Ruminococcus albus AD2013: one gene and its partner. Each later gene encodes a partner of the first gene's protein in a complex. Links are inferred from orthologs where the notes say so. Each region holds a gene or a part of one and is shown in the gene's direction. Other genes may lie near its edges. The genes, in order: metK and groL.

Region 1 (12,367 bases):
GATGATGCTATCGACAGCCATTTCCTTGCAGAGATATGCCTTGAAGCTCCCGTTGAAAAGGACACCGCGGCTTACAAATTAACTGCTCCCGATGCAGTCGAAGCTAAAGCTTTCCTCACCGAGCTTGAAATGCTCAGACTGATGGAAAGACTGAAACTCACAGGTGCGGACAGCAAGTCAGCCGATACGGGTGAGGAGACCAAAATAAAGCTCAAAGACCTGCCCAAGTACAAAACAGGTCTTCCCCTGAATGATGATGCCATCGCTCAGATGACCGAGGGCAAAAAATCAGCCTTTATCTTTGACGGCAATAAATTGCAGGTGTTCTTTGATGACAAGGCGTATGCCGTAGCTTTCGGCGACTGGGATTTCGACGGCATAGTCCTGAAATATTTTGAGAGCGACTGTGAAAAGACTGCTTTTGAGGGCAAAAAAGCCCATAGATTTGCCTTTGATAACGGCACAAGGCTGAACGGTCTTACATTCTGCTGTGACCTTGCAGGATATCTGCTGAATTCTCAGGCAGGGGAGTACACTGTCGAAAATCTCTGCCTGACCTATAAGGTCACTTACCGCTCGGATATGGGCGATTTCGCAGATATATGCTCACTGCTACCGCTTGCAGAAAACCTTAAATTACAGCTTGAACAGACCGAGATGCTCAAACTCTTCAACGATGTGGAAATGCCCCTCTGTGAAGTTCTAGCATCTATGGAGCATTACGGTGTCCGTGCAGATACAAACGGTATACGTGAGTTCGGCAAATGGCTGAAAAAGGATATCGAAGCCCTCACTAAGCAGATATACGACCTTGCAGGCGGCGAATTCAATATCGCATCACCGAAACAGCTGGGCGAAGTCCTCTTTGAAAAACTGGGACTTCCCGCAAAGAAGAAAACCAAGTCGGGCTATTCCACCAACGCCGAAGTTCTTGAAGAACTTGCCGACAAGCACCCTATTGTACGCCTTGTGCTTGAATACCGCACCCTTACAAAACTTAGCTCCACCTATGTTGACGGTCTGCTGAAAGAAGTAGAATCCGACGGCAGGGTACACAGCGTATTCAAACAGACCGAGACCCGCACGGGACGTATAAGCTCCACCGAACCCAATATGCAGAATATCCCCGTGCGCAAGGAGATAGGACGCAATATGCGTAAATTCTTCGTTGCGGGTGAAGGCTGTACTCTTCTCGATGCCGATTACAGCCAGATAGAACTCCGTGTACTGGCGGCAGTATGCGGCGATGAGAATATGAGAAAAACTTTTGAAGAGGGCACGGATATCCATGCCATGACAGCTTCACAGGTATTCGGGATACCCGCCGATATGGTGCTCCCCGAAATGAGATCAGCCGCAAAGGCAGTAAACTTCGGCATCATCTACGGTATCGGAGCATTCTCACTATCCAAGGATATAGGTGTCAGCGTGGCAGAAGCCAAGCAGTATATCAAGAACTATCTCGATAACTTCCCGAAGGTATCACAGTTCATGGATAAGACAGTAGAGGACGGCATAAAGAACGGCTATGTCACCACCATATTCGGCAGACGCCGTTATATCCCCGAACTTTCAGCTACCAATAAAGTCATGCAGGCATTCGGAAAGCGTGCCGCTATGAATGCCCCGATACAGGGCGCGGCGGCGGATATCATCAAGATAGCCATGGTAAAGGTCTACCAGAGGCTGAAAGAAGAAAAGCTGGATGCAAGGCTGATATTACAGGTACACGATGAACTTATTATCGAAGTAACCCCCGAGGATAAGGACAGGGCTTCCGCCGTGCTGAAAGAAGAGATGGAAAATGCAGTCAAGCTTTCGGTGCCTATGGAGGTATCCGTCGGCGAGGGCGAAAGCTGGTATCTTGCAAAGGGCTAATACCCACGAAAGGTCGGTTTGATTATGACAGAATTGATCGAGCGTATAAGCATCACTGTTGATAAAAAGAAAGTCAGAAGTTACTGTAACAAAATACTGAAAAAGTGCAGTTTTAAATCAAGCAGAGATCTACAGAATATATCCGCTCTGGCGACATGGCTGTATATCTACGGCTATTATGATGAAATGATCGAAGTCTGTGACCTGCTAAAGGATATGGAGTTTTCGGGAAATTACGATATCTGGTTCAGCCCCGATATGGTGATGTGCCTGAAATCAAGAGTGCTCAGAGAACGGGGCTTAACAGAAGGATCCCAAGCTCTGATAAATAAGATCAACGAACATCGCCACCCCGAATTATACGTAAATCTGGTAGATTCCTACATGATAGATATGGATATCAACATAGCGGAAGAGCTCAAAAATCGCCCCAGATCACTGGCTGACGGTTGGCGCTTCTGCAAACTTCAATCAGCCATAAGGTACCGAGAAGCAGGTAAATTTCCTGTCCCCGATGAAAAATTTGAAAGCGATATCCGGGAACTTGTAGACATTTTACGTCAGGTAAAATAAGGCTATAAAACATCACAAAAAATAGGCGGAGGATAAATTTGAGAGAATTCAGTATAAACAAAAATGACGCGGGACAGCGCATGGATAAATTTCTCACCAAGGCAGTCCCTGCACTGCCGAAAAACCTGATGTACAAATACATCAGGTTAAAGCGCATAAAGCTTAACGGCAAACGCTGTGAGATAAGCACAAAACTCAGCGAGGGCGACAGCGTACAGCTCTATATCAATGATGAATTTTTCCCCGAAAAGCGCGATGAAGCCCACCGTTTCCTCAACGCGCCCAAGGATATCGAAATAGTGTACGAGGACGAAAATATACTCCTCTGCGATAAGCCCTGCGGTCTTGTGGTGCATGAGGACGAAAGCGGAGAAGCGGATACACTGATAGACCGTGTTCTGCACTATCTCTATGACAAAGGGGAATACGATCCCGATACCGAAAACAGCTTCACTCCCGCCCTGTGCAACCGCATCGACAGGAATACCTCGGGTATAGTTATATGTGCCAAAAATGCCGAAAGCCTGCGGGTGCTCAATCAGAAAGTCAAGGACAGGGAACTTGAAAAACTCTATCTCTGCGTTACAGTGGGTATCCCTAATAAAAAGTCCGCCGAGCTGAAAGCTTTCCATCGCCGCGATGAAAAGACAAAGGTAGTCCGTGTAGAGGACAAGTCTTTCCCGGGCAGTAAGACCATGATAACCCGATATAAAGTTCTTGCTGAGAATAAGCAGTCCGACTTGGCACTTCTGGAAGTCGATCTCGTCACAGGCAGAACTCACCAGATAAGAGCACATCTTGCACACATCGGCTACCCTCTGCTGGGCGACGGAAAATACGGCAGCAACAAGATAAACCGCGCCCTCGGCGTGAAGACCCAGGCGCTGTGTTCCTATAAACTCACATTCCGCTTCGCCACCGAAAGCGGTTGTCTTGAATATCTTGACGGCAAAAGCTTTGAAGTAAAAAAAGTCTGGTTCAAAGATAAATTCTTTCAACTTTAAAAAGCTTGCGGGAGATCTGCACCGTCAGCAAAAATCTGTGCAAGTTTGTCAGAGTACATATTTCCGTCTGACAGTACGGCTCGACAATTATCAATAAAGCAAGTAATTTCACGGAGGACTAATATGAAAGAACAGTATGCACGAAGCGAGTTGCTTCTCGGCAGTGAAGCCATGGAAAAACTCCAGAACAGCCGCGTGGCAGTTTTCGGGGTAGGTGGAGTAGGCGGATTTGCAGTTGAAGCCCTTGCCAGAAGCGGAGTAGGCACCATCGACCTTATCGACAGCGATACCGTCAGCACCACTAACCTCAACCGCCAGATAATCGCCCTCCACAGCACCGTCGGCAGATACAAGACCGAGATAGCCGCCGAAAGGATACACGATATCGACCCCGATATAACCGTAAATGTACATAACTGTTTCTTCATGCCCGAGACCGCCGATGATTTCGATTTCACACAGTATACATACGTGATAGATGCCATCGACACTGTCACAGGCAAGATAGAGATAATAATGAAAGCCAAAGCCGCAGGAGTACCCGTGATATCCGCCATGGGCGCAGGCAATAAGCTTGACCCCACCGCATTCCGCGTCACCGATATCTATAAGACAAAGGGATGCCCTCTTGCAAGGGTGATGCGCCGCGAACTCAAAAAGCGTAATGTTGCACACCTCAAAGTAGTCTACTCCGAGGAAGAACCCATAACTCCCCGCACAAGTTCCGAAGAACCACAGGAAGGCAGACGTTCCGTTCCCGGTTCTGTAGCCTTTGTCCCCTCCGTGGCAGGACTTATACTTGCAGGGGAAGTCATAAAGGATATCATATCGGCAGACTGAAAAAAATTTGAAAAAGGTCTTGCATTTTCCTCTGAGATATGGTATAATAATTAAGTTGATAAGTCGCTGTAGCTCAGCTGGATAGAGCGGCCGCCTCCTAAGCGGCAGGCCGGAGGTTCGAATCCTCTCAGCGACGTTTTCCCCGAAGTTTAAGGCTTCGGGGGCTTTTTTTATCCCAAAATCTACATACAAAAAAAGACTGCCGCGTCACTTCGCAGCAGTCTTTTCTTTTAAAGCAATTTATTTGTAAGGGTTCTCGCCAAAATATCTTGTGGAAGCAGGTCTGTTGTACTCTCTGTCTTCAACACCCAGGAACTTCAGCACATTGAACAGTGCCTTGCCGTGGTGACCGAATACAACTGCACCGTGATGAGGATAGCCCTTCTCCAGCAGTACATATCTGTAGAATCTTGCCATCTCCTTGATGCCGAAGATACCGATAGTACCGAAGGAACGAGTAGCTACAGGCAGGATCTCACCCTCAGCTGCATAAGAACGCAGAGTTGCGTCAGCAGTAGACTGAAGTCTGAAGAATGTGATCTCGCCGGGCTTGATGTCGCCCTCAAGAGTACCTCTTGTGATATCAGGCTCAACATCAGGCTCCAGACCTCTGTGCATGATGAGCTGATACTTCATAACAGGGTTGTTCAGGATGCAGCAGCTGCCGTTGCCGCAGTGGAAGCCCATGAATGTATCTCTCTGAGTATAATCGAACTTGCCTTCGATATCCTCTCTGTAAATGTTGCCGGGAACAGTGTTGTTGATATCCAGCAGAGTAACGATATCGTCGGATACGCACTGACCGATGTACTCGGAAAGAACGCCGTAGATATCAACTTCGCAGGATACAGGGATACCCCTTGCGCCCAGTCTGCCGTTTACATAGCAGGGAACGAAGCCGAACTGTGTCTGGAATGAAGGCCAGCACTTGTTAGCAAATGCAACGAACTGTCTCTCGCCCTTGTGCTCTTCAGCCCAGTCAAGCAGAGTTACTTCGTACTGAGCAAGTCTGGGCAGGATGCCTGCCATCTTGTTGCCGTCGCCCAGTTCCTTCTCCATATCAGCGATAACGCCGGGGATACGGGGATCGTCCTTGTGCTCGTTGTAAGCTGCGAACAGGTCAAGCTCGGAGTTTTCCTCGATCTCAACGCCCAGGTCATACAGTCTTGCGATAGGTGCATTGCAAGCCAGGAAGTCCTGAGGACGGGGACCGAAGGATATGATCTTGAGATTTCTCAGACCAACGATAGTCTTTGCGATAGGGATAAACTCGTTTATCATATCAGCAACTTCGGGAGCAGTACCAACAGGATACTCGGGAATGTAAGCAGTTACGCCTCTCAGCTTGAGGTTGTAGCTGGCATTGAGCATACCGCAGTAAGCGTCGCCTCTGTTGTCGATAAGTGCATCGCCGCAGTCATCCTCAGCAGCTGCAACGAACATTGCAGGGCCGTCGAAATACTTAGCGAGCAGTGTTTCAGGGGTCTCGGGACCGAAGTTGCCAAGGTATACAACGAGAGCGTTGCAGCCCGCAGCGTTAACTTCGTCAAGAGCCTTTCTCATGTGTACTTCGTTCTCAATAACGGTAGGACATACAAAAAGTCCCTCTGCGCCGTACTTTTCGGTATAAGCCTTAGCTACGGCATTTCTTCTGTTTTCTGACAGGCTCATGGGGAAGCAGTCTCTTGAAACTGCCACAAGACCTATCTTCACTTCAGGTGTGTTTGCAAGCTTGTTGCTCATGATAATTACCTCCGTTTTGGTGCGCCGCCGCTGTGTGTGCCCCGACGTTTCCGCCGACAGCTGAGCGCATATAAACTGCGATCTTCATCGTTGCACACATTATATCACATATACAACTTTGTGTCAATTCAAAAATTTGGCATTACCTCACCATTTATTGCGCAGTTTATGCGCTTTTTTTTAGAAGAATGTTCGTTATTTTATTCGTATGTCTTTCGTCTTGACAGATAATGTACATACAACATCTGAGGAAGTCCGCCGATGATGTACGTACCGCTCTGGGGAGTTGTTATATGTAAGGTATGTACATATCAAAGTCTCCCGCAATTTATGCAACGAACCCGCGAACTATCAAAAAAACCACCCGTCTAACGAGTGGTTTGCGAAAGTCATATAAGTTCATTTATCACACCGCCTGAATTCCGGAATGGCAGTAAACTATAAAAAAACAGCCCCTCAAATATTTCCGAGAAGCTGTAGGGTGGGTAGAGAGATTCGAACTCTCGATCTTCAGGACCACAATCTGACGCGTTAACCAACTACGCTATACCCACCGTAACACGCCATACTGGATTCGAACCAGTGACCTACCGCTTAGAAGGCGGTTGCTCTATCCAGCTGAGCTAATGACGCATATACTGCATTCAACAGTAAAAGCGGGTGATGGGAATCGAACCCACGTGGCCAGCTTGGAAGGCTGGAGTTCTACCATTGAACTACACCCGCATTTGGGTCATTGACTTGACCAGTCAACGAAAATTATTATACCACGACAATCCTGATTTGTCAAGCGCTTTCTCAAACATTCTATCATTTGTTTAAAAATATTTAAAATTGCGCCGATTATATAGTCTTTCATTACAAATAGATTTCCGCTTACTCTATCTATAAAGAGTTAGTATAGCGTACCTTGTAAAAAAAAACGTTAAAACTGTTGACAACAGAGTAAGAATGTAGTATAATGTTAGACGTTAAATTTAATAGCCTTATCAAGAGCGGTGGAGGAATCAGGTCCTGTGAAGCCCGGCAACCTGTGTGCTGTATTATGCAGTTCGTCAAGGTGCCAAATCCTGCGGTTATTTCCGAAAGATGAGGAATTTTTATCAAAAAGATCTCACCTCTCATTCCTTCGGAATTGAGAGGCTTTTTATTGGCTGTTGATTTAACGGTTAGCAACAGTATATGTCGGTTGAGCCGACTAAGTTTCTTTATAAGAAAGGTAGGAACTATTCATGTCAAGATTTCTTTTCACTTCCGAATCGGTGACCGAGGGTCACCCCGATAAGATCTGCGACCAGATCTCCGATGCTATCCTCGATGCAATGCTGGAACAGGATCCCTATTCCAGAGTTGCCTGCGAGACTGTGACAACAACAGGTATGATAATGTGCATGGGCGAGATCACCACCAAGGCACAGGTGGATATCCCCCAGATAGTACGCGATACCGTAGTGGGTATCGGCTATGACAGAGCAAAGTACGGTTTCGACGGCCATACCTGCGCTGTTATGACCACTATCGACAAGCAGTCCCCCGATATCGCTATGGGCGTTGACAACGCTCTCGAGGGCAGAGAGGAAAATGCATTCGATACAGGTGCAGGCGATCAGGGTATCATGTTCGGCTATGCCTGCGATGAAACTCCCGAACTCATGCCCCTGCCTATATCCCTGGCACACAAGCTGGCTCTCAGACTTACAGAAGTTCGCAAGAACGGCGCACTTCCTTACCTCCGTCCCGACGGAAAAACTCAGGTAACTGTTGAGTACGTTGACGGCAAGCCCGCAAGGATAGATGCAGTAGTAGTATCCTCACAGCACGATGCCAAGGTATCCATGGAGCAGATAAGAGCTGATATCATCGAGAAAGTCATCAAGCACGTTATCCCCGCAGGACTTCTCGACGACAAGACCACATACTTCGTGAACCCCACAGGCAGATTCGTTATCGGCGGACCTCAGGGCGACAGCGGTCTTACAGGCAGAAAGATCATCGTTGATACCTACGGCGGATATGCTCGCCACGGCGGCGGATGCTTCTCCGGCAAGGATCCAACGAAAGTTGACCGTTCCGCAGCTTATGCAGCAAGATATGTAGCTAAGAATATCGTAGCCGCAGGTCTTGCAAGCAGATGCGAAGTTGAGCTTGCATACGCTATCGGTGTTGCAAACCCTGTTTCCATACTGGTGGATACTTTCGGCACAGGCAAGGTATCCGATGAAAGACTCAGTGCAGCAGTCAACGACATCTTTGATCTCCGTCCCGCAGCTATCATCGATATGCTCGATCTCCGCAAGCCCCAGTACAAGCAGCTGGCAGCATACGGTCACATGGGCAGAGAAGATCTGGGCGTAGCATGGGAGCGCACAGATAAGGTACAGGCTCTCCTGGACGCTGTAAAATAATGGCTGAAAAAAAGAAAGCCCGCTCTGCCAGCAAAGCAAAATCTCTTGACTATATCGATTATGCAAAAGGCATCGGGATACTTTTGGTAATGTTGGGTCATGTCAATCTTGTAGTTCCCGACAGCAACCATATCGCTCACTATTTTGTAAGGCTGATATATTCTTTTCATATGCCTCTGTTCTTTGTCATCACAGGTTTTTTGCTGGGCTATAAGGACAGTATCTCAAAAAAGGATACTGTCCCTGCCCTGAAAGCGGGCAGATTATTCATGCATATCATGGTGCCTTACTATCTCTATTCAGTATTATTTATATTGGTTTACTACTATCGTTACGGCAACGAAGATGACCATATCACAGGTATGATCACTGCCACATGGACAACGATGGGCAATGCACCGCTGTGGTTTCTTTCGACCCTTTTCTTTGCACGGCTTCTGTTCCATTTTCTGAAATACAAACTTAAACTTGACATACGAGTGATTCTTTTGATATCGCTTTACTTTTCACTCTTTGCAGTAAAGATATACTCTAGATTGAAAATACAAGGCTTGATGAAAGAAAAAGTCACAAGATTTCTTGCGGCAGCTGCTATACGTATAATACCCGCTGTGTTTTTTATTGCTTTCGGGTTTCTATTTTTCAATTATATCGACCGCAAAAACAAACACCGCAATCTTATATACGGCTTGATACTTGGCGTTACATTGATAGTATGCTGCCATCTGTATCCCCCGGTGGTAAATATGCACACCCTGAAATTTAACAGTCTGTCAATGTTTCTGCTTACAGGCGTTACAGGTTCTTCAGCACTGATACTGATCTGTTCGGCTTTACCGGAGAGGATAATACCGCTTCGTGAACTTGGAAGAAGTTCTATGGATATAATGGTGATACATTACGATCCTATGCCTTTTTTCTTTATTGCAAACGACATTGTTTTAAAAGTTACAGGAGCTCGAAATTTTGTTATTATATGGCTGGTGACCTGCCTGATGGTCATACCTGTAGTTTTTATATGGAGAAAGCTCAAAGGTTTACCATTGCTTATAATCAAAAAACAAAGATCATTAGCCGGATCTTAATAAACAAATTTTGCCCCGAAGCATTACAAAACGCTTCGGGGCATTGTTATTTATTCTGATTTGCATTTCAAATCTATCTGCGCGGACGGAGTATTATTTCCCGTTCACCACATTCTGCGGTTTGCCGTCTATCCATGCTTTCAGGTTTGCAGATACAACTTCAAGCAGACGTATCCTTGTCTGTTTGGGTGCCCATGCAATGTGAGGCGTTATAGTAGCGTTCTTTGCATTTCTCAAAGGACAGTCCTCGCGCATAGGTTCAAAAGTCAGGGCATCTATGCCTGCACCTGCAATGACTTCGTTGTTCAGGGCATCAGCAAGGTCATACTCATTGACAACTCCGCCCCTTGCAGTATTCACGAAGTATGCGGTAGGCTTCATCTTTTCAAGAGCTTCCTTGTTTATCATTTCCTTGGTCTGCTCGTTAAGGGGACAGTGCATGGTAACTACATCACTTGTCCTGAGGAGTTCATCAAGGCTTACAGCTTTTGCACCCTCGCCCACTTTTTCGGGAGAACGTGTGTAAGTTACAACTTCCATTCCGAAAACTCTGGCTATCTCAGCCACGCGCCTGCCTATGCTGCCGTAACCGATGATGCCTATCCTCATGCCTTTCAGCTCGTAAGTAGGTATATAGAAGTAGGTGAAAAGTTTGTAGTTGACCCAGTCGCCGTTATCGACTGTATCTGCATACGCCCTTATTTTATTGAAGTGGTTGAGTATCAATGCAAAGGTGTGCTGTGCCACGGAATCGGTAGAATATGCGGGCACATTGCAGACTGCCGCACCGTGCTTATCAGCCGCTTTAAGGTCAACATTATTGTAGCCCGTTGCGAAAAGACCCACATATTTAAGGTTAGGGCATTTGCTGAAAACTTCTTCGGTGATAAGGCACTTATTGCATATCACCGCATCGGCATCGCCTATCTTGTCGGCAACTTCGTCATTTGGTGTGAAGCCGTAAACTTCGCTTTTACCGAGAGAGGTTATGCCGTCTAAGCTGACATCGCCGCCGCGGGAAACTGTTTCGCTGTCAAGGATAACTATCTTCATGCTTTAGTCCTCAAAAGCGCTGTCAACAGTGTCGCTGTCCTGCTTGGGAGCCTTTTTCTTTTCCTTTTCTGCAGCTTTCTGCGCCCTGCTGTACTTTATCGAGAAGAAAGCAGCACCCAGCAGCAGAACTATCTCTGCTATGAACAGGAAGGTCAGGGCAGGCTTGGAAGTATTTATCTGAGTGATAAAAGTAAGGTCGCAGGCAAGCAGCAGAAGAAAGTGCTGTATTGTCTTCTGCTTAACGAAATATATACCATATACTATAGTAGCCGCAATGCAGAATCCCAGATGCATAGGGAAAGGGAATGGTGTGAACACGTTCTGTGCTGTGGTTGTGGTCTCTGTTAATGACATCAACATTTTAAACATCTCCATTTTAAATTATTCTGAGTTCTACTCAGTATCTTTTGTTTTTTGCTTCTGTTTTTACAACTTTGCCAGTTCTTCGCTGTAACCCGCTTCATTCATCTGCTGAACTGTTGCGGCTATATGCGCATCGTTCAGGAAGAGGGGCTTTTCATCGAGTATCTTGTCGCGGTAATCATCTGCGACGTAAGCCGCATACTTCGATATAAGTTCTGCGGAACAGCCTGCTATATCCACAGGCTTGCCCTGCTTGACAAACTCGGTACACTCAGCATATTCCTTGCTTTTTACAGCAAGGCTGTTGAAACGGTAAAGTTCCTGCCATTTCTGCTTAGTCATATCATCGTAGCCGTAGCCAAGTGTTCCGAGAAACTCGAATATCTTCGGCTGAACTGCTTCGTCCCAGGCTATATCCGACCAGCAGTGGAAAAGGTAGCCGCGGAGAAAATCTTTTTTATCAGCAAACTTTTCTGCGTTATCCACGGCGAAAGCTTTTAGCTTGGCTTTCCAGATATCATAATCCTTGTCACGGATATGGGCTGTATACCTGACTTCCTCACTTGCCTGTTCCTGACCGTAGTTCACGCAGTCGGGGGCGATGGCGCCGAGCAGGAAGTCTGCTTTGTTTTTTACATTCAGACTGTCAGCCATTCTATATGCCAGCAGCAGATGAACGGGTGATGACGGCATTTACTTACCCTCCAGTCCTTTAAGAGCTTTCAGCTCGTTCTTGTCGATCTTTATATTGCCGTCCTTGAGGACTTCAACATCGTCTTTCTTGACGGTGATGACATTATCTGAACGGTCGATCTTTACCCTCAGCTTGCCTGTCAGCAGGTTTACCTCCTGAACAACGCCCTTGCCGTCGGTGGTTTTAACTATCGCGCCGACCTTCGGGGTATGTTTCAGAAGATCCTCATAGCTGTCCTGCTCGTATTTCAGGCAGCACATGAGTCTGCCGCAGCAGCCGCTTATCTTTGTGGGGTTAAGGCTGAGTCCCTGCTCCTTTGCCATTTTAATGGAAACTGGCTGGAAATCGCCTAAGAATCTTGAACAGCAGAAGGGCTGTCCGCATATTCCCAGTCCGCCGAGCATTTTAGCTTCATCGCGGACACCTATCTGACGAAGCTCTATCCTTGTCCTGAAAACGCTTGCCAGGTCTTTGACCAGTTCGCGGAAATCCACGCGGTTCTCAGCGGTAAAGTAGAAAAGCATCTTATTATTGCTGAATGTGCATTCAACATCTATCAGATCCATTTTCAGCTTATGGGCTTCGATCTTCTGCTTGCATATCTCGAAAGCTTCCTGCTCTCTCTGCTTATTGCGTTCTATCGTTTTGAGATCGCGTTCGTCAGCCTTTTTGATTATTGGCTTTATGGGGTTTTTGAAGCTTGTTTCATCTATTTCTCTGTCGGTCATA
Region 2 (12,387 bases), 300 kb from region 1 along the record:
CCAAGCCCCATTCGCCGTCCGCAGACTTAGCACAGGCGCGTATCACAGTGCCCTTGTCAACGTCATTATCTTTCGGGGCTTCGACTTTGCCGGGACGGTATTCCAGCTGTATCTTCATAGGGTCCATGGCGGAAAGTACATTTTTGTCACCCGCTCTGTCCCTGATATCGACGGGATCGGAATATATCTCCGCTGTATCAGAAGTTCGGGGGTCGGTGCCGTCGGTGGTGTAGTATATACCTGCGGAATCCGATGCGGTCATTTCAAGGGAGATGGCATCGGGATAAAATCCGCTTTCTTTGGAGAATATTACCTGTGAAGCGCACTTTACCTCAGAATTTTTGGCGCAGGGGGTCGCAAGGGTGATATATGCCCCGTTTTTTCCGGAACATACCGTGTACCCTTTAGGGGCTGGCGCGGCAGTGATGCTGTCAACGGCAATACCGCCGTTTTTCAGTGATATGGTACATTCCTCGCCCTTTGGTATCTTTATATCCGCAGATATAACATCGGGGTCATCGAAGCCGTTTTTGGTGCAGTATACCAGCGCATAGCCGCGGGCAGGTATTGTACCGCCGCTGATGGCATGGTCGGCTTTGCCATCACGGCAGAGGGTGTAGTCTTTAAGGTCAACAGCTTTTACGTTCGGGTTGTATATCTCGATCCAGTCGCAAAGCTTGCCTTCGCTGTCACGCAGAGAAGCTTCCTCGAAATTGCCGTCATTTTCGGCACATATCTCGCTGATGACCAGATCTTTCGGGGTCAGGAATATCACAGCGGCCGCGATAATGCCAAGCACTGCTGCACTTGCAGCGACAGCAATGGCCGCCTTCTTTTTATTTGCTTTATCTTCCATGACCTCACCGCCCTTTCCGTATCATCAGATGGTATCACACTTTTTTATTATACTAAATATGAGGTGAATTGTCAATCATATAAACGCAGGTGATATCCAATGTATTCCAATGCAAAACAGGCAGTCCGTATATGAACTGCCTGTTGTTCGTTACTTGATTATCCTGCGGGCTTCAACGTAGAAGCGCTTATCTGCGGCGTGACCCATGGAGAAAGTTTTTCTGGGGAGAGCGCCGTCTTCGATAACGGTGGGGAAGAGCTCGTTTTTACCCATATCTGGGAGCAGGAATCCGATGGAGTTCTTCTTTTTGGAGAGTTCCTTAACTACCTCTGCGCCGTGGATATAGTCGGTTTTGCCGCCGAATTCCTTGGTGTAGTTGTCAAGGAAATTCTGGAGAGAGCCAACAGTCAGCTTTGAGCTTGGCGCATGGACAAATACCTTTTTCTCCTCGCCGTTCTGAACGATAATGAAGCTCTGCTCGCTTTCCTCATCGGAGAGGGCGAGCTTTTCTGTCAGCGCCTTTACCAGGTCATCTTCGTTGACTTCTGTAACTATACGGTGAATAGCTTCAAATTCAAGGGCAGGAGAATGTAGGTTTACCAGCTCGACAAGAGCGTATCTTGCAGGGTGGTCGGAGAGGTCAGCCGAGGGGTCTGCGCGTTTGAGGGTCTCGTAGAATTCCTTTGCAGTGGCAAGGGAGTGGTTGCCGTCACCCATAGCGTAGGTTAGGGGCTGTCTGCCTGTTATGCCGTAGCGGCGCTCAAAAGCTTCCTGTTTAGAGAACTGCTCCAGATGGCTCACGACTATCTCTTCTGTCTCCTTATCGAGAAGCCAGCCTGTGATGTGTCCGCCGCCCTCCATCAGGTCGAAATCGTAGAGCTTTGTGAACTCGTCCTTCTTATCTGCAAGGGGTTCGATGATACGCTTTTTGGCATCGTCAATGAGTATCATGATATGGGGGAGTTCAACGGGAGCGCCCTTGCGTATCTTGATGCGGGGCGGTATACGCTCGATAACGGTGGCTTCTGTTGCCCTTACCTGAGATTCGGAGCCCTTGTAGTACTCGTACTGTTCAAGGTCGATACTGCCGATGATACCTGCCCTTACTCTGCCATCGGACTGAATGCGCTCAATATATATCATAGCATCTTTGTATTCTTCAAAAACGCCCTTTTCAAGATACTCCTTCATGGTGCGGTGTATCTTGTCTATCCTGTAATCCACGCCGGGCTGTTCAAGGTACACCTCGGGAAGTATCAGGTTATAGGCGCTCTTATTATCGCCTACGTATTTTTCAACTCTGTTCCAGTACTCGGGTTCAGAGGTATACTGATCACAGGCAACTACTGCCCACTTGTTCATATCCGTATCCTTGGGCAGAAGGATATCCGCCCCTTTGAATGCTGTTGACATATATTATTCACTCTCCGTCATATCGATTGTATATCCGAAAACAGGACGGTCATCAGCCGTCCTGTTCATCATTATTATTTATAAGTCTGTCAGTCGTTTGCTCCGCAGCAATCCTTGTACTTCTTGCCGCTTCCGCAGGGACAGGGATCGTTCCTGCCGACTTTGTTCTTGTTGCGGATAGTCATATTGTGATGCTCCATAGGTCTGAGCACTTCCTGTCTCTGGGGAGCTACCTGCTGTCTTACCTTGATGGTGAACAGCATTCTTACTGTATCCTCACGGATAGATTCGATCATTGCATCGAACATATCCATACCTTCCATACGGTACTCAACAACAGGGTTCTTCTGACCGTAGCTTCTCAGGCTGATACCTCTCTTGAGCTCTTCCATATCGTCGATGTGATCCATCCACTTGGTATCAACTACCTTCAGCAGACAAACTCTCTCGATCTCGTGGAGCAGTTCTTCGCCCAGTTCTTCCTCTCTTGCATCGTAGAGTTTCTGAGCTCTGTCTTTGAGAGTATTTACGATCTCATCGCGGGATACTTCATCCAGTTCCTCGGGGGTATAGTTGAAGTCGTCCTCGGTGGTGAACAGACCGTTGAGTCTTTCTTTCAGGCCAACCAGGTTCCAGTCATCAGCGATCTCGCCCTGAACATACATATTTACAGAGTCATCGATGAAGTCGTCTATCATCTTCTCGATGGAATCGTGCAGATCTTCGCCGTCGAGAACCTGCTGCCTCTGGCTGTAAATGATCTCACGCTGAGTATTCATAACGTCGTCGTAGTTGAGGACGTTCTTTCTGATATTGAAGTTTCTGCCCTCGATCTTCTTCTGTGAAGACTCGATAACGCTGGAAAGCATCTTGGACTGTATGGGAGTATGCTCGTCAACGTTGAGGGTATCCATCATGCTTGTGATACGATCGCCGCCGAATATTCTCATCAGGTCATCTTCAAGGGAGAGGAAGAATGTGCTCTCGCCGGGGTCGCCCTGACGTCCAGAACGTCCTCTCAGCTGGTTATCGATACGTCTGGACTCGTGTCTTTCTGTACCGATGATATAGAGACCGCCAGCCTCTCTTACCTTTTCAGCCTTTTCCTTTACCTCTTCATCGAACTTCTTGTAAAGCTCTCTGTACTTCTTTCTTGCGGTGAGGATCTCCTCGTCATTTGTGTTGGAGTAGCTTGCTGCTTCAACAGCCTGTTCCTCGGTGTAGCCCTCTTTCTGGAGTGCTGCGAGGGACAGATACTCAGCGTTACCGCCCAGGGTGATATCGGTACCACGGCCTGCCATGTTGGTAGCGATGGTAACAGCACCGAACTTACCTGCCTGTGCAACGATCATAGCTTCCTTATCGTGATACTTAGCGTTCAGCACGTTATGAGGAACGCCTTTCTTCTTCAGCAGCTTGGAGAGGTGCTCGGACTTCTCGATGGATACAGTACCAACCAGTACAGGCTGTCCCTTTTCATGACACTCAACGATCTGGTCGATAACAGCATCGAACTTGCCTGCCTCGGTCTTGTATACAACATCGGGGTGGTCTTTTCTGATTACGGGCTTGTTGGTAGGTATCTCGATAACGTCCAGCTTGTAGATCTCTCTGAACTCGTCCTCTTCGGTAAGAGCTGTACCTGTCATACCCGACAGCTTATTGTAAAGTCTGAAATAGTTCTGATATGTGATGGTAGCGATAGTCTTGGATTCTCTCTTGACTTCAACGCCTTCCTTAGCCTCGATTGCCTGATGCAGACCGTCGTTGAAACGTCTGCCGTCCATAACACGGCCAGTGAACTCGTCAACGATAAGAACTTCGCCGTCACGAACGATATAGTCAACGCCCTCTTTCATAACGCCGTTAGCTTTCAGCGCCTGATTGATGTGGTGTGCCAGAGTCATATTCTCAGCGTCCATGAGGTTTTCAACGTTGAATACCTTCTCTGCTTTCTTTACACCGCTCTTGGTGATGGTGGCAGTCTTAGCCTTCTCGTCGATGATGTAATCGCCGTCCAGCTGGTCGTTATCGATCTTGTCATCCATTTCGATAACGGTAACGGGCTTCAGGGTCTTTGCGAATTTGTCAGCCAGATTATAAAGATCGGTTGACTTGTCGCCCTGACCCGATATGATAAGAGGAGTTCTTGCTTCGTCTATCAGGATAGAGTCAACCTCGTCCACGATAGCGAAAGCGTGCTCTCTCTGCACCTTGTCCTTCTTGTATATTACCATGTTATCACGCAGGTAATCGAAGCCCAGTTCGGAGTTCGTACCGTATGTGATATCACAGTTGTAAGCCACTCTCTTTGCGGTCTTATCCATACCTGACAGTACACAGCCGATGGAAGTATTCAGGAAGTTGAATACCTTACCCATTTCCTCTGACTGGAACTTAGCCAGATAGTCGTTGACTGTTACAACGTGTACGCCCTTGCCCGAAAGCGAGTTGGAATACGCTGCAAGACAAGCAACCAGAGTTTTACCTTCACCTGTCTTCATCTCGGCGATACGTCCCTGATGCAGAACGATAGCACCGATTATCTGAACAGGATAAGGCTTTTTGCCCAGAACTCTCCATGCAGCTTCACGGCATACTGCGAGAGCATCGGGCAGAACTTTGTCAAGGTCGGAAACATCTTCGACCTGTTTTCTCAGCACGGCGGTCTGTTCGCCCAGTTCGGTATCGGACATAGCCGCATACTTATCCTCGAGCTCCAGCACCTTATTTTTGATAGGTTCGATCTTGGCAAGCTCCTTTTTGGAGTAGTTGCCGAATAATTTGTCAAGTAATCCCATTTATCTAGCCACCTTTTTATTGTACAGTAAAGAAACTTTCTGTTATTGATATAAATAGACTATTATATTATACACTAAACACCCGAAAAAGTCAATACCTTGTTTAACGCTTTCGTGGGATAGAATGCCAAGGAGGCGAGCTTGGGGTCAAGCCTTTCGTGAAAGGCTTGCGGAAGAGCACACCATCAGCAAAGCTGATGGTGTGCTCTTCCGCAAGCCTGCTAGCGCGAGGCTTGACCGCGCGCTTTGTTTCCTTGGCATTCCTCACTACATAGCTACAGCCCGTAGCCGCTTCAGGGCGTTTACGGGCTGTCTGTTATTCGTCGGTATCCTCTGCCAGAGTATTTCTGTCGTCCATCAGCTTGAATGTTATATCAAATTCCGTTTCCTTATCGCCTGTCTTTCTTATGACATGGCAGGTCACATCATCGCCGGGTTCCATATTTCTGACAAAAGTAGGAACATCTTCGATATCGTTCACATATGTGCCGTTGATGTGCGTTATAAGGTCGCCGGGCTGAAGGTCGGTATTGGCAACATCACATTCGGGGGCTATGCTCTGCACGCTGAGACCGGGGGTAGAATTTGTCAGTTCGGCTGTTGCTTCGGATATCTGCACAAACACGATACCCATACGCGCCTTGCCCTTTACAGTGCCTGTTTCCATAAGGTCTTCTATCACGGATTTTGCCTCGTTTGTGGTTATGGCGAAGCCTATGCCCTCATAGTCGATGGAAGCAAGCTTCGATGAGGTTATACCGATGACCTGTCCCCACATATTGAACATTGCGCCGCCCGAATTTCCGGGATTTATAGCTGCATCTACCTGAAGGCAGCTGACACCTGCTGTGGAATTTTCGGGGATAACTCTTCTGTCAGTGCCCGATACCACACCCTTTGTTATCGAGTGTCTGTATCCTGCGGGAGTGCCTATGCATACAACGTCCTCGCCGAGCTTTACCTGATCGGAATTTCCGAATTCAGCGGGCTGAAGGTCGGTGGCGGGTATCTTTATAACTGCGATATCCGTCCGCGGGTCGGAGCCTATTACTTCCGCCGCGTACTCCCTGCCGTCGCTCAGTACGGCTTTTATACCGTTTTTGGCTTTGTCGATAACATGGGCATTGGATACAATGTATCCATCGGTACTTAGGATTATGCCGCTGCCCTTGCCCGATGGCATTATCGTGCTCTGCTCGGTGAATATATCCAGGGATACTACCGAAGGCCCGCAGACTTCTGCAATGCCCTGAGCGGTGTATCTGCCCATTTCGTCTTTCAGTTCATCACCGACTTCGGGTCTGTCGGCGACTTTCATATTGAAAGTCATATGTTTGCCGCCTGTGACGAGGTTTGATACCACGCCCTTTCCCCTTGCGCTCACGCAGGCGATAAGGAAACCTGTGCCCAGAAATATCACGGCAAACAGCGTATTCAGTACAACACGCTTTGCAATACCTTTGCTTCGCGGCTTTTCCTCGATATCGGGCAGTGTTATGCCGCGCCAGAAATCTCCGTCAACTATCTCATCATTTTCAACTGCCCCCTTGGGCATATTGAAATATTTTATGCTGTAGTCCCAGCTGTTCGATGCATCCTTGGCGAGCTTTTCTGCGGCATCGGTAATGTCCTCATCGGTGGTCTCGCCTTGGGTGTTCTCGGTGAGGTCTTTCTCAAGATCCATCAGGTTATCACCTCTCTTTTATTTGTAAAAAGGGGACTGCCGCGAACAGCAGTCCTCTGACGTTCATCATTCCTCGTTTTTCTCGGCTTTGGGTATGGTAAAGGTGAATTCGGTATACTCGCCTTTAAGGCTCTTTACCATTATCTTGCCGCCGTGTATCTCGACTATGGAGCGTGCGATATTAAGTCCCAGCCCCAGACCCTGAGCGTGTATGCCTCGGGATTTATCTGTTTTGTAGAATCTGTCGAATACCAGCGGAAGCTCGTCTTCAGCCAGACCCTCGCCGCTGTTCCTTATGGAAACGGAAGTAGCATCCTCTCCGTCCTCGAATGAGAATTCGATATAGCCGCCCTTATCCACAAACTTTATGGCGTTTTCGATAAGGTTGTACATCACCTGATGTATAAGGTCGATATCGGCGTACATATTTATCCTCTGCACATCAAGTCCGCGGATATCGATGTTTTTCTCATCTATCCTCGGCTCAAAGGTCAGCAGGGTATCTAGTATCGGCTCGGTCACAGGGAAAGAAGTCTTGTTGGGTTCAAGCTCTCCTGCTTCTATTTTGGCAAGGTTCAGCATACTCTTTACAAGACGGGTAAGTCTTCCGACCTCGGAGGAGATTATCCTCATATAGTAATTCTGCTGTGATTTCGGTATAGTGCCGTCAAGTATGCCGTCTACAAAGCCGCCTATGGAAGTCATCGGTGTCCTGAGCTCATGTGAAACGTTTGCCAGAAAGCTGTTACGCATGGTATCATAGCTTTTCAGGTTGGCAGCCATTTCGTTGAAGGCTATGGAGAGTTCATTGAACTCCTTGGTGGTATACTCGGGGAGTGTTACCGAGAAATCGCCGTTACCAAGCTTTTTGGCTATCTCTGCGACTTCGGTGATAGGCTCTGTCAGCTTCAGCGTAGCGAAATACACCAGGAACATTACTACCAGCAGTACGGCTATCGCACTGACCATGAATATCTCCATGATGTTTTTGGTGTAGTTGTCCTGCTGTGATTTTGGCGAGTATGCCAGCACATAGTACCTCGGACCGTTGGCGGAAAAGGAATCGCCCGTGATATGGCAGACCTCGTCAAGTTCGCCGTTTAGGTCGTCATAGGAGTATGTAGTAGTACCATTGAATTTTATCAGCAGTTCGGGGTCGATGTTTTCGACTTCGCCGCCGGTAGCCGCCACTACATATCCATCATCACTGCACAGCAGATAATCGGAGTTGCTGCCTATGGCATAGGTCTTCATCTCCGCTGCCACATCTTCACGCCATCTGTCAGGCTGCTCCAGCATTTTTTCCTGCGTATATGAAGCAAGAGCCCTGGCATCTTTCAGCATGAGGCTCTTTTTTTCATCTAAGAAGTACCTTGAAGAAACAAGCAGTAATACTGTTCCTAAGCAACAAAAGCTTATCAGTATTACTGCTGAGCAAATCGCAAAGTACCTTGTAAATATACTTTTGCCGTTATTCATTGTTGTTTTCGGAAACTTCAAACTTGTAGCCTACGCCCCAAACAGTTTTCAGTGCCCACTTGTCGGAAACGCCCTCAAGCTTTTCACGAAGTCTCTTTACATGAACGTCGATAGTTCTCGAGTCACCATAGTACTCAAAGCCCCATACTTCGTCAAGAAGCTGATCTCTGGTATAAACTCTGTTGGGGTTCGATGCCAGATGGAACAGCAGTTCCAGCTCCTTCGGGGGAGTATCCATTACCTGACCGTTAACTCTCAGCTCATATCTTGTCATATTTACAGAAAGCTTGTCATACTTGACTTCCTTGATCTCGCTCTCTGCAGAGGACTGACCAACTCTTCTGTAAACTGCCTTGATCCTCGCGATAACCTCTTTGGTATCAAATGGCTTGACGATATAATCGTCAGCACCGAGCTCAAGACCCAGTACCTTATCAAAGGTCTCTACCTTAGCTGTTATCATAATGATCGGAACGTTTGACTTCTTTCTGATCTCACGGCATACCTGCCAGCCGTCGATGCCGGGCAGCATGATATCAAGCAGAATGATATCGGGCTTCAGCGCATTGAATTTTACGACCGCTTCTTCACCGTCGTGAGCCAGGATAACGCCATATCCGTCCTTTTCCAGATAAAGACGCAGCAGCTCGCAGATATTCTTATCATCATCAACTACCAAGACTCTTCCCAGTGACATATTCATCTTCCTTTCGTCGCCTCAGCCACACCCGGACTGCAAGCTATTAATTTTATGCTGTCCCTTTGAGGGGATAGCAATATAATTTAAATGATAAATTAGTAATTACAGTATAACAAATTTACAATCAACTTTTGTGAACTCAGTACTAATTTTTTGTGAACATCTTATAAATTAAATGCAACGAGAACAGAAATATTCAAAGAATAATCACAAAGTCTACAACAGATGATTTTTATCACATTACTAATTATAGTAATTATAACATAAAACTTCATAAAATAACAGACACATACTAACACAATTTTCATGGTATACACAGACCTCTATTTGTGCAAATCTACAAAAATCGGGTAGACGTATTGCAATTTATAAAAATCGTGGTACAATATACTTAGCACTCGGATACAAAGAGTGCTAAAACAACATTTTGCAACATATAATTCTATATATACGAGGAGGAAATTATAATGAATATCAAACCCCTTATGGACAGAGTCGTTATAAAGATGACCGAGGCTGAGGAGACTACAGCAAGCGGTATCATACTTGCAGGCGCTGCCAAGGAAAAGCCCCAGGTAGCTGAGGTAGTAGCAGTAGGTCCCGGCAAGAAGGACGTTGAGATGAATGTCAAGGTCGGCGACAAAGTGCTGGTAAGCAAGTACAGCGGCACAGATGTCAAGGTTGACGGACAGGAATATACCATTCTTAAAATGGAGGACGTTCTGGCAGTAGTTGAATAATTGCACAGGTACATCAGGTATAGATAAATATTACAATTACCATAGTTCATATCATTCTTCATAGCTAACAGTAAGCATTAGTCTTCCGCAAAAATTATGAATTATGAATTATGAATTATGAATTATCAAAACGGAGGTAATTTACAATGGCAAAGCAGATCATTTACGGCGAAGAAGCCAGAAAAGCACTGCAGGCAGGTATCGACCAGCTGGCTGATACCGTTAAGATAACACTGGGACCCAAGGGCAGAAATGTAGTTCTCGATAAGAAGTACGGCGCTCCACTCATCACAAACGACGGCGTTACAATCGCAAAGGAGATCGAGCTGGAAGACGCTTTCGAGAATATGGGCGCTCAGCTGGTAAAGGAAGTTGCTACAAAGACCAATGACGCAGCAGGTGACGGTACCACAACCGCAACTCTGCTTGCTCAGGCGCTGGTACGCGAGGGCATGAAGAACATCGCTGCAGGAGCTAATCCTATGATCCTGAAGAAGGGTATGGCTAAGGCAGTTGAGACCGCTGTTGAAGCTATCATCGCTAACTCCAAGAAGATCGAGGGCAGCAAGGATATCGCAAGAGTCGGTGCAGTTTCTGCTGCTGATGATACCATCGGTCAGCTGATCGCTGAGGCTATGGAGAAGGTAACTGCTGACGGCGTTATCACTCTGGAAGAGTCCAAGACAGCTGAGACTTACAGCGAGGTTGTTGAGGGTATGCAGTTCGACAGAGGATACCTCAGCCCTTACATGGTAACAGATACCGATAAGATGGAAGCAGTTCTCGATGACGCTCTCGTTCTTATCACAGATAAGAAGATCGGCAATATGCAGGATATACTCCCTCTGCTGGAGCAGATCGTAAAGATGGGCAAGAAGCTCCTCATCATCGCTGAAGACGTTGAGGGCGAGGCTCTGAGCTCACTGATACTCAACAAGCTGAGAGGAATCTTCACTTGTGTTGCTGTAAAGGCTCCCGGCTTCGGCGACAGAAGAAAGGAAATGCTCCAGGATATCGCTATCCTGACAGGCGGCGAAGTAATCTCCACCGAGCTTGGCATGGAGCTGAGCGAAGCTACTCTTGAACAGCTGGGTTCTGCAAGACAGATCGTTGTTCAGAAGGAGAACACCATCATCGTTGGCGGCGCAGGCGAGAGCGAGAATATCAAGGCTCGTATTCACCAGATCAAGGGCCAGATCGAGACCACAACTTCCGATTTTGACAGAGAGAAGCTTCAGGAAAGACTGGCTAAGCTTTCCGGCGGTGTTGCAGTTATCAAGGTCGGTGCTGCTACCGAGGTCGAGATGAAGGAAAAGAAGATGCGTATCGAAGATGCTCTGGCAGCTACAAAGGCAGCTGTTGAAGAGGGGATCGTAGCAGGCGGCGGCACAGCACTCATCAATGCTATGCCTAAGGTTAAGGAGCTTGTTGAAGGCCTTGAGGGCGACGAAAAGACAGGCGCTCAGATCGTATACAAGGCACTTGAAGAGCCTCTGAGACAGATCGCTGCAAATGCAGGCGAAGAGGGCAGCGTTATCATAGATAACATCGTTCGTTCGGGCAAGGTAGGCTACGGCTACAATGCATACTCTGATGAGTATGTTGATATGATACCCGCAGGTATCGTTGATCCTACCAAGGTTACAAGAAGCGCACTCCAGAACGCAGCTTCCGTAGCAGCAATGGTACTGACTACCGAGAGCCTTGTAGCTGACAAGAAGGATCCCGCAGCTGACGCAGCTATGGCAGCAGCCGCAGCAGGCGCAGGCGGAATGGGCGGTATGTACTGATCCACAAATCGCAAAAGATGAATATACGGGCGGAGAGTCAGGTGCTCTCCGTCCTTTTTGTGCAGGTGCGTTTTGGAAAAAAGAAACAGGACTTCGCACACAGCGAAGTCCTGTACATTTCGTATATCTGTTCAGTTAAGTTCAAAGCGCATGGGCAGGAATTCACCGAGTGTGAATTCTCCGTTTGTCAGTATGATAGAGAAATCATCATCGCAGAATTCGCTCATAACCTGCAGGCAAGCACCGCAGGGGCAGCATGGGTGGCTGAAATTGCCCTCCGCACCACCGACGATGGCTATTGCTTTGAATTTTTTGCAGCCCTCGGACACTGCCTTGAATATCGCTGTTCTTTCAGCGCAGATTGTCAGTGAAAACGAGCTGTTTTCAACGTTGCAGCCTGTGAATATCCTGCCGTCCTCGGTAAGAAGTGCTGCCCCTACCGAGAAACCCGAATACGCGCAGTAGGAATTCTGCGCAGCTTCGATGGCAAGCTCCAAAAGTTCCTTGTTTTCCATTATATTACACCCCAAGATCTATCTATTTCGCCGTATAGGCGCCCAACCTCTATCATTATAACATTTGTATGATAAGCTGTCAATAGTTTTTAAACCGAAAATCACACGAAAATGAATGTTCCGCGTACATATGAAAGACGATCTGTTCATACTATCAGGTTGAAATCCGGAATGAAATATGTTATAATATAATTTATGCTATCAAATCAGAAAGGACTGAAAGTTTTGATATATCTTGATAATGCCGCTACCACAAAGCCCTGTGAAGCCGCAAAAGCAGGGGTGATGAAAGGGCTGGAGGTGTACGGTAACCCGTCATCACTGCACCGATGCGGACTTGATGCCGAGCTACTGGTGACTGACGCGAGGACAGTGATAGCCGAAAGTCTGGGGTGTCTTGCTGAGGAGA

The links.
Region 2: the proteins of metK (region 1) and groL are in contact, whole or in part, in a cryo-EM structure (PDB 8P4O), measured with the Escherichia coli proteins. The link is inferred for Ruminococcus albus AD2013 from one-to-one orthologs.

Annotation. Positions count from the first base shown.
Region 1 is NZ_JAGS01000001.1:3,278,366-3,290,732, forward strand. The notes cover bases 6,461-9,356. They hold metK (methionine adenosyltransferase), read left to right. Parts: upstream 6,461-7,270; coding sequence 7,271-8,443; downstream 8,444-9,356. Other genes in these bases: N773_RS0114805 (acyltransferase family protein), read left to right, coding at 8,443-9,356. Outside these bases: polA (DNA polymerase I), read left to right, coding at 1-1,878; N773_RS0114760 (DUF6707 family protein), read left to right, coding at 1,903-2,451; N773_RS0114765 (RluA family pseudouridine synthase), read left to right, coding at 2,490-3,455; N773_RS0114770 (tRNA threonylcarbamoyladenosine dehydratase), read left to right, coding at 3,579-4,295; N773_RS0114780 (L-fucose/L-arabinose isomerase family protein), read right to left, coding at 4,536-6,038; more of N773_RS0114805, read left to right, coding at 9,357-9,528; N773_RS0114810 (D-2-hydroxyacid dehydrogenase), read right to left, coding at 9,622-10,581; N773_RS0114815 (hypothetical protein), read right to left, coding at 10,585-10,956; N773_RS0114820 (zinc dependent phospholipase C family protein), read right to left, coding at 11,008-11,637; N773_RS0114825 (PSP1 domain-containing protein), read right to left, coding at 11,638-12,367. UniProt on the Escherichia coli protein: Catalyzes the formation of S-adenosylmethionine (AdoMet) from methionine and ATP.
Region 2 is NZ_JAGS01000001.1:2,971,115-2,983,501, forward strand. Bases 9,226-12,141 are described here. They hold groL (chaperonin GroEL), read left to right. Parts: upstream 9,226-9,819; coding sequence 9,820-11,463; downstream 11,464-12,141. Other genes in these bases: N773_RS0113280 (co-chaperone GroES), read left to right, coding at 9,401-9,673; N773_RS0113290 (cytidine deaminase), read right to left, coding at 11,595-11,978. Outside these bases: N773_RS0113250 (CotH kinase family protein), read right to left, coding at 1-856; N773_RS0113255 (DUF1015 domain-containing protein), read right to left, coding at 1,007-2,269; preprotein translocase subunit SecA, read right to left, coding at 2,359-5,070; N773_RS0113265 (S1C family serine protease), read right to left, coding at 5,387-6,754; N773_RS0113270 (HAMP domain-containing sensor histidine kinase), read right to left, coding at 6,821-8,098; N773_RS0113275 (response regulator transcription factor), read right to left, coding at 8,226-8,930; N773_RS0113295 (cysteine desulfurase family protein), read left to right, coding at 12,204-12,387.